DNA from 2 places in the Staphylococcus sp. TCBT05 genome. Region 2 is predicted to be linked to the other one. Evidence: predicted binding sites of a transcription regulator. Region 2 holds the regulator's gene; the other holds the start of a gene.
What was found. The regulator NrdR, encoded in region 2, represses ribonucleotide reductase genes. The targets are predictions, from matches to a motif close to AACACNATATATNGTGTT.

Region 1: a site for NrdR is predicted at 2,097-2,114, ahead of nrdI (class Ib ribonucleoside-diphosphate reductase assembly flavoprotein NrdI). Genes of this name have one in related genera too.

The regions. Positions count from the first base shown of each region.
Region 1 is NZ_JBUQDQ010000038.1:1,092,287-1,096,738, forward strand. Features, by position in the region: gene nrdE (class 1b ribonucleoside-diphosphate reductase subunit alpha) at 1-1,464, opposite strand, end outside; gene nrdI (class Ib ribonucleoside-diphosphate reductase assembly flavoprotein NrdI) at 1,427-1,825, opposite strand; gene ACY191_RS12340 (DMT family transporter) at 2,556-3,422, shown strand; gene queF (preQ(1) synthase) at 3,457-3,957, shown strand; gene ACY191_RS12350 (peptide MFS transporter) at 4,148-4,452, shown strand, end outside.
Region 2 is NZ_JBUQDQ010000038.1:173,432-177,883, reverse strand. Features, by position in the region: gene dnaI (primosomal protein DnaI) at 50-973, opposite strand; gene ACY191_RS07930 (replication initiation and membrane attachment family protein) at 977-2,374, opposite strand; gene nrdR (transcriptional regulator NrdR) at 2,375-2,845, opposite strand; gene gap (type I glyceraldehyde-3-phosphate dehydrogenase) at 3,269-4,297, opposite strand.

The DNA.
Region 1 (4,452 bases), 920 kb from region 2:
AAAATCTTTCGCTTCTTCAGATTCATATCCAATTTTGTTTTTAGCTAGATAACCGTGCAAGTTCATAACACCAAGTCCAACTGAATGCAGTTCACTGTTAGCTTTTTTAACACCAGGTGCATTCTGAATATCTGCTTCGTCACTTACCACTGTCAATGCATCCATACCTGTGTGAACAGAATCTTTAAATTTACCTGATTCCATTACATTCACAATATTTAATGAACCTAAGTTACATGAAATATCACGTTTAATTTCATCTTCTGTACCATAGTCATTGATGATTGATGTTTCTTGTAATTGGAAGATTTCCGTACACAAGTTACTCATTTTAATTTGGCCGATATCTGAGTTAGCATGTACTTTATTCGCATTATCCTTAAACATTAAATATGGATAACCTGATTGTAATTGTGTTTGAGCAATCATATTCAACATTTCACGTGCATCTTTTTTCTTCTTATCAATGTTTGGATTAGCTACTAATTCATCATAATAAGCTTCTAAATCAATATCATCCAAAGTTACCCCATACTCTTTATATACTGTATGTGGTGCAAACATGTGGAAATCCTTGCCTTCCTTAGCTAAATCAAAGAACTTTGAAGGTACGATTAAACCAGTAGAAATCGTAGATAAACGTAAATCTTCATCAGCATTAACCTTCTTAGTATCTAAAAACTCTTCAACATCATAGTGGAAGATATTTAAATATACAGCACCAGCGCCTGGGCGTTGTCCTAATTGGTCTGCGTAGCTAAATCCACCTTCTAATGACTTAGCAACTGGAAGTACACCCTTTGCAACACCTTTAATGCCTTTAATCGCTTCACCACGTGCACGTAATTTAGATAAATTAATCGCTACACCGCCACCAATTTTACTTAATTGTTTAGCTGTTGCATCGATAAAGTTAATTGAATTTAAACTATCATCTACTTCTAATAAGAAACATGATACTAATTCACCACGACGAGCACGTCCTGCATTTAAGAATGTAGGTGTCGCCGGTTGGTAACGTTGTTCAATCATAGCTGAGATAAATTGCTTAGCTGTTGCCTTATGACCATTAGCAAGATAAAGTGCAACAATTACAACGTGCTGTTTATAATCTTCTAGATATTGACTCTTGTCATTTGTTTTTAATGCATAATCTTTAAAGAATTTACTAGCTGACATGTAACTTGCAAAATTGAATTCAATTTGCTTAGCAAAATCAGTAATTTCTTGAAGATCTGCTTCTGAATAAACTTCAAAAACATCAAAATAGAAGTCGTTGTCGACGAGGTAGTGTAGGCGTTCTAGCTCACTATCAAAGTAAATTGTCTTGTCTTGGATTTCTTCTAAATATACTGTTAACGCCTCTTGGTCCTTTTCTAAATTGAAAAAACCATTGTCTTTACGCTTGGTAACTTCGTTATTTAATTCAATATGATTGTATTTCTTCTCGTCTATTATCTTCATTAAAATGCCCCACCTTATCTTTAAATTCGCTAATGTCTTCCTTTGTGCCTTGAACTTCAAACTTCATTAATAATGGAACGTTATATTGTTCCGAAATAGCGCGTCCAGCTTTGGCGAAATTTTGTCCCCAATTTCGATTACCACTTGCTGCTACCGCTCTAATCAAATCATGATTAACCTCTAAAAATGCTTGTACAGGTTGTGGAATTTCACCAAAACCAATTGTACCAGTGACCATAATGAACGGTTCATCCAATCTTTCCGTGCAATTATTCTGCGTAATTTCCATCGTATTCTTCAATTCTGCTCTGGTAATAAAGCGTCGCACATTACCGGAAAATGAAAAATAAACAACCTTCATCGGCACACCTACTTTCTATCTTTGATCTATCCATTAAATATGGAAAATCATATTATTCCACTAATCTATTCACCTAATTTCAATCGTGTAATGCCCCATAGAAAATCATATTATTTAAAAACACAATATATAGTGATCATGTCATCTACATATAGTGATGCAAAAATACATTTTTGAAGTATTACTACTATATTTGTCATGATTAAGTGGCTAAACCAGTGTGATTTTACTTGAAATTTGGTTTATTATATATAAAGTGACTTGAAACCGAAACACAATATATAGTGTTTCGGTTCTGTCGTTAATACTATATTATGTGTTTCATTATACATAAGTCCGAAGACGATTAAAAGCCTTTTTATTTTAGGAAACTGTGGACAAATTTTGAAAACGGAATGAAAATGGCACCAATTCAACTTTAAATTGAACTCTTAACTTTAAAAAAATTTTTTTACTAAAATTCCGTTCATTTTATTTGATTTTTCTAAAAGTTATACAAAGCGCTATATACCGTTGTTTTGCACATTGCGCCAATTATGTTGTATAAAATATTCAAAAAATTTGCTTTACTTTTTCTAGAATTTAATTTGAACAAAGTCCAAGATAAAAGGGAACATTTGTTCGTATTTATATGATATTATATTACTTCCCTAATTTCAACCATATATACATGTTTTAAATATTTATGCTAATATAGATACGTCAAATTTTTAAAATTGAGGCGATACTATTGAATCCTAAAGTTAAAGGTATCATCGCTATTTTAATTTCTGCTATTGGCTTTAGCTTTATGTCAGTATTCTTTCGCTTAGCAGGCGATTTACCTGTATTTCAAAAGTCATTAGCCAGAAACTTAGTAGCTATGTTTATACCTCTCTATTTCATATTTAAATACAAGCAACCTCTATTTGGTAAACTAAGTAGTCAGCCATTACTTATCTCTAGATCAACCTTTGGTTTAATTGGTGTATTACTTAATATTTATGCCATTGATCATATGATATTAAGCGACGCAGATACATTGATGAAATTAAATCCATTTTGGACTATTTTACTTAGCTTATTATTCTTAAATGAAAAAGTACGCAACTATCAATTTATAGCTATGATTGTGGCGATCTTCGGTATGCTCTTTGTAGTTAAACCTGAGTTCTCTTCGTCAGTGATTCCTGCTATCGGTGGTTTGTTCTCTGGTATTTTTGCCGCAGCAGCTTATACATGTGTACGCGCTCTAAGTTCTAGAGAAGCACCATATACAATTGTATTTTACTTTTCATTCTTTTCAATCATCGTGTTAATTCCATTCACGATTTTTACATTTGAACCTATGTCGTGGTTACAGTGTCTCTATTTATTAGGCGCCGGATTAGCTGCAGCCATTGGTCAGATTGGTATCACACTTGCCTATAGCTTTGCACCAGCAAAAGACATTTCGATATTCACCTATGCATCCATTGTATTTACTGCATTATTTGGCTTTATTCTCTTTGGAGAGTCACCAGATCTATATGCAATTTTAGGTTATATCATTATTATAGGATCTAGTTACTACATGTTTGAAAAAGCACGCCGACAACCCATTGACATACAGAAATAAATGTTAAAAATATATCTTAAAAGGAGCGATTTATATGGCTGAAGGCCGCAACAAAGATGAATTACAAGATATTACACTATTAGGTAACCAAAATAATCAATATGATTTTGATTACCGCCCAGACGTACTCGAGTCATTCGATAATAAACACCAAGGTAGAGATTATTTCGTTAAATTCAACTGTCCTGAATTTACATCTTTATGTCCGATCACAGGTCAACCTGATTTTGCGACGATTTATATCTCTTATATCCCTAATATTAAAATGGTAGAATCTAAATCATTAAAACTTTACTTATTCAGCTTTAGAAATCATGGAGATTTTCATGAAGACTGTATGAATATAATAATGAATGATCTTATCGAGTTAATGGATCCACATTATATAGAAGTATGGGGCAAATTCACGCCACGTGGTGGGATTTCAATTGATCCATATACCAATTATGGTCGTCCTAATTCTAAATATGAAAAAATGGCAGAGCACAGATTAATGAATCATGACCTCTACCCTGAAAAAATAGACAACCGTTAAACATTTCTTACAATTATAAAGAGCATCATCAGTGACGAAAACATCTGTTTTCGTCACTTTTTTAATAAATAAACAGTACAAAAGTCCAAACAAATCATTTAGCATTTAATATTGTACAAATAATACATACACTTGTCATTTTTATAAAAACAGTATAAAATTAATCCAACTATAATTGGGGAGGGAATTTATGAGAAAGGTTAATTATACGCACGAAGAAATTATGGAAAGTACACCACGTACAGGTTTCTTCGGACATCCAAAAGGACTAAGCACGTTATTCTTCACTGAATTTTGGGAGAGATTCAGTTACTATGGTATGAAAGCCATATTAATCTATTATTTATACTATACCGTTGCTAAAGGTGGTTTCGGTTTAGATGAAGCAGTCGCACTGCAAATTGTTTCCATCTACGGAACATTGATTTATATGTCGGGTGTAATTGGTGGTTGGATTGCTGATAGAATTACCGGCACTCAAAATGCTGTTTTCTA
Region 2 (4,452 bases):
TTCATATTGATTTAGATTTATCTATATTATACAACAATTATTCAATATTTCAATCGTTCCTATAATTTTTTCCTTCAAGATAGTATGGTGTAGCCAATGCTTTAATACGCTCTAATATTCTAGCCGCCTTAGTTTGCTCTGTACCATCACGGGTCACAGAAAGATGATGTTCCAATTCTTTGAAGCTCAGGTTAGATGTGAAGAATGTAGGTAGTTCTTGTACCATACGATAATGTAACAATGGGCCAATCACTTCATCACGTGCCCACGGCGTAATTTCCTCAGCACCGATATCATCTAATATTAAGATATTCGCTTCTCTTACACGTGATAACTTAGTTTCAAATGAACCATCTTTAAATCCACCCTTTAATGTTCGAATGAATTCTGGTAAGTATACGATAGTTGAAGGAATTTTTTTAGTCTTTAACTGATTGGCGATTGCTCCCATTATAAATGACTTGCCTGTACCAAATGGCCCATATAAATAAAGTCCTTTAACACCCGTCTCTTTATTGGTGATTTGTTCACACACTTTATTTACCGCCATAGCTACGTCCAATCTATCACGTTTATCCATATAAATATCTTCTAATTTAGCATTTAAAGTATCGCGTTGCATATGGTGCGAAGTAATTAGATGGGAGTTGAATCGTTCTTCATCATGCTTTATTTTACATGGACATGGCAAATATTTAATTTTTATATGTCCATGTTCAATATATAACTCTGGTACATGCCCCTTTACAAAGTTCGGACATTGTTCAAATGCATGGCCATCATAATGTTTTTGTTGATCTTTATATTCTTGCAAAATATTTAAATCTTCATCAATCATAGCATTAGTTAGATTCTTCTGATTTGACTCTAAAAAAGCTTTTACATCAGGATCATTTATTACATCTTTTTTAATTTTAGCAATGCGCTTTGATAAATCATTAGAGTCGCCCATTATATTACTAAAAGACTTCATAGCTTATTCCTCCTTCCATTGTTGTTTCAAATGTTTAAGAAAGGCTTCTCTATCAGCCTTTAATTTTTCATCTTCTTCTGGTTCATTGTTTGCAGTTGCAGGATGATCATCCTGATCCTTAGCTTCTAATAACCATTTTGGCGTCATTTCTCTTGACGCTAATTGACGTTGTTTATACTTTGGAGCATGATTACGTGGTTCAGATTGTGCCTTATTCACTTTCATCGCTTGTTGATATGCTTGCTCTGCAGTCTTAATTCCTTTTTTCTTCCAATTGGACGCTATTTCTAAAATGTAAGTCTTTGGCAACTTCATATCTTCTTTTAACATAACATATTGAAGTAATACATTAATGACACCGAATGATAGTTTTTCTCGTTCAATTAAATCTTCAATCATAAACTTTTGTTGTGCAGTTGGTTCAGATTCTGACCAAGAAGCTAACATGTCAATCGGACTAGTTTCTTCTAGTTGCTGTAACCATTGTTGTTGTTTACTTTCCGTTGATGCACTTTGTTGAGTTGGTTCACTTTGTTGAGTTGGTGCAGATTTTGAAACTGCGTCACCCTTTTTATTTAATTTAGGTAACTGTTGTTCATGTTCAATTAAATAATAAGTTCGAGCATGCTTTCTTAACTCTTCAAAAGAAAGTTCTTGGGCACTAGTAATCGATTTCAAGATAATGCGTTTCATCGATTCTGGTGTCAAACCATATAAAGTAGCTAACTGTGTGATTAACTGTTTTGCATCTTTATTGATAATCTTTTTACTAATAAAATGTGTCTGCAATAGGTCATATAATGTCTCAAAATCAAACTTTACATCTGAAAGCTCGATGCCATTATAATGTTGGTCGTTCGGAATTTTACTCGTATCCACTTTAACTTGATGATTAGGTACTTTAAATACATCTGTAAATGTTCGCGTGACCTCTTGATAGTGTTGCATTGCTACAGTATGTTCTGCTTCGAAATACTGCTTTAATTGATGGTAACGCTGCTTACTGACTTCACTGTAAAGATAGACTGACAACATTGGATCATTAAAAAATTGTTTAGCAGATGGTGGTTGCACCAATTGATAGACAAATGAAGAAAGTTGTTCATCATGCTTTACAAAGGATTTCATTAGCCCAATACCTTCTAGCAAATCCATTTGTTTTCGAAATTCTAGCAAATTAATCTTTAATTCACTCATAATAATATAATGTGTAGCAATTGTGTCGGCTGACTGCTCAACAAATTGGTTTAAATAATGGTATAAACCAATTGCCTCAGGACCTATAAGTGGTGTAAATAATCTATTTAGTATTTGCAAATGTCTGTGATTGATTTCAAAATTACGAATGACATTAAAGTTATCATGCGGTCGCAATCCATAATCATTTGCCTGTAATCCCATCTAAGAATCACTCCGTTTATTCTCTGCTAAAATACCTTGCATCGATTCTAATAATTGATCGACATCTTTAAACTCTTTATAGACAGACGCAAATCTCACATAAGATACTTGATCCACGTGCATCAATAAGTTCATTACATACTCCCCAATTTCTCGCGAAGAAATTTCAGCTTGACCTGCATCACGCAATTGCCATTCAACATTATTTGTAATTTCCTCTAACTGTTCATATCGTACAGGTCTTTTCTCACATGATCGCACAAGTCCGTTTAAGATTTTCTCACGTAAAAATTGTTCCCTTGTTCCGTCTTTTTTCACGACGATTAATGGTCTCTTCTCTATATGTTCAAAAGTTGTAAAACGTGTCCCACACTTTTCACATTCTCTTCTTCTACGAATCGCATTAACTTCATCAGCATGTCTAGAGTCGACGACACGTGATTGCGTCGAATTACATTTCGGGCATTTCATCGTCTTATCACCCTCTCAATTTGATTAATTTTCATTATACTATAAATATGAGTCCCACAAAAGAATGGCAACACTTCAACTGAAATCACTTTACTTTTAGTTGTTTTATTATATTAAAATTTATAATTTACACCCATTTTCTTGGTTCCTAATAAAAATGCGCCATATAATATTAAAAAAACGTAATGATTTCGACCATCTCATTTGGCAAGTCATTTTATCACAATACGATTCAAACGTTAATATATTATTGTTGCAATTCAACATGGTGTTATCATTTTCCTGATCGAGGTATACTAAATACGCTTAAATAGTAACAACTTCACATAATTAAGAAAACGCCAATCTCTATTTTTAACAATAGAAATCGACGTTTTAACTCATTAGAGATAGTTTACTCTACATTGATTATTATATTTTATATTAAGAATTAACCACGGCAGATGTCTGATTTGCAATTAACGAACCAATTTGTGCCGCTACTTCTACAACTCTATTAGAATAACCCCATTCATTATCATACCAAGCGATTACTTTAACCTTTTTATCACCCATTACCATCGTACTTTGTGTATCAATGATAGCAGAATGTGGATTTGTATTATAATCCATAGATACTAATGGTGCATCTTCTGTATCAATCACACCACCTAATGTATGTGCTTTGAATGCTTCGTTAACTTCTTCAACTGTAACAGATTTCTCTAAATCTACAACTAAATCTACTAAAGATACATTTTTTGTAGGTACTCTTAAGGCCATACCATGTAATTTACCTTCTAATTCTGGCAACACTTCTTTTAATGCTTTCGCAGCACCTGTAGAAGTTGGTATGATACTCTCATTGCAAGATCTTGCACGTCTCAAATCTTTATGAGGGTTATCAATATTGTTCTGATCGTTTGTAATCGCATGTACTGTTGTCATCAAGCCATTTTCGATACCAAACTGATCATTTAATACCTTTGCAACTGGACCAATACAATTTGTAGTACATGAAGCATTACTAAAGATATCATATGCATCGATATCCAATTGATCATCGTTAACGCCTTTAACTATCATTTGTACGTCTCCACCTTTAGATGGTCCTGTTAATAATACCTTTTTAGCCCCAGCTTTAATATGTGCATCTGCTTTGTCGCCATGATTAAATTTACCAGTAGCCTCTATTACGATATCTATGTTCATTGATTTCCAAGGTAAATTTTCTGGATTTCTATCTGAAACTAATGTTATTTCATGATTACCAACTTTGATACCATTTTCAACTGGTTCCACAGTTAAATCATATGCACCATGTGTAGTATCGTAATTAATCAAGTGAGCAATTGTTTCCGGAGGGTAACTTGCATTAATTGCAACCACATTTAAGTCCTTGTTTTTTAATGCGATTCTTAATACCATTCTTCCGATTCTGCCCATACCGTTAATTGCAATATTTGTAGCCATTAAAAAGCACCCCTCATCTTTGTGTTATACTTTATGGAAATAGTATAACATAAAACTTTGAATAAGAAAGCGTTTTCTTTTAGAAATTTCAATTTTTTATTTATGCTGTAATATAAAGCTTTTATTATCCCGAAATGCTGTAATAATTAGGCTAT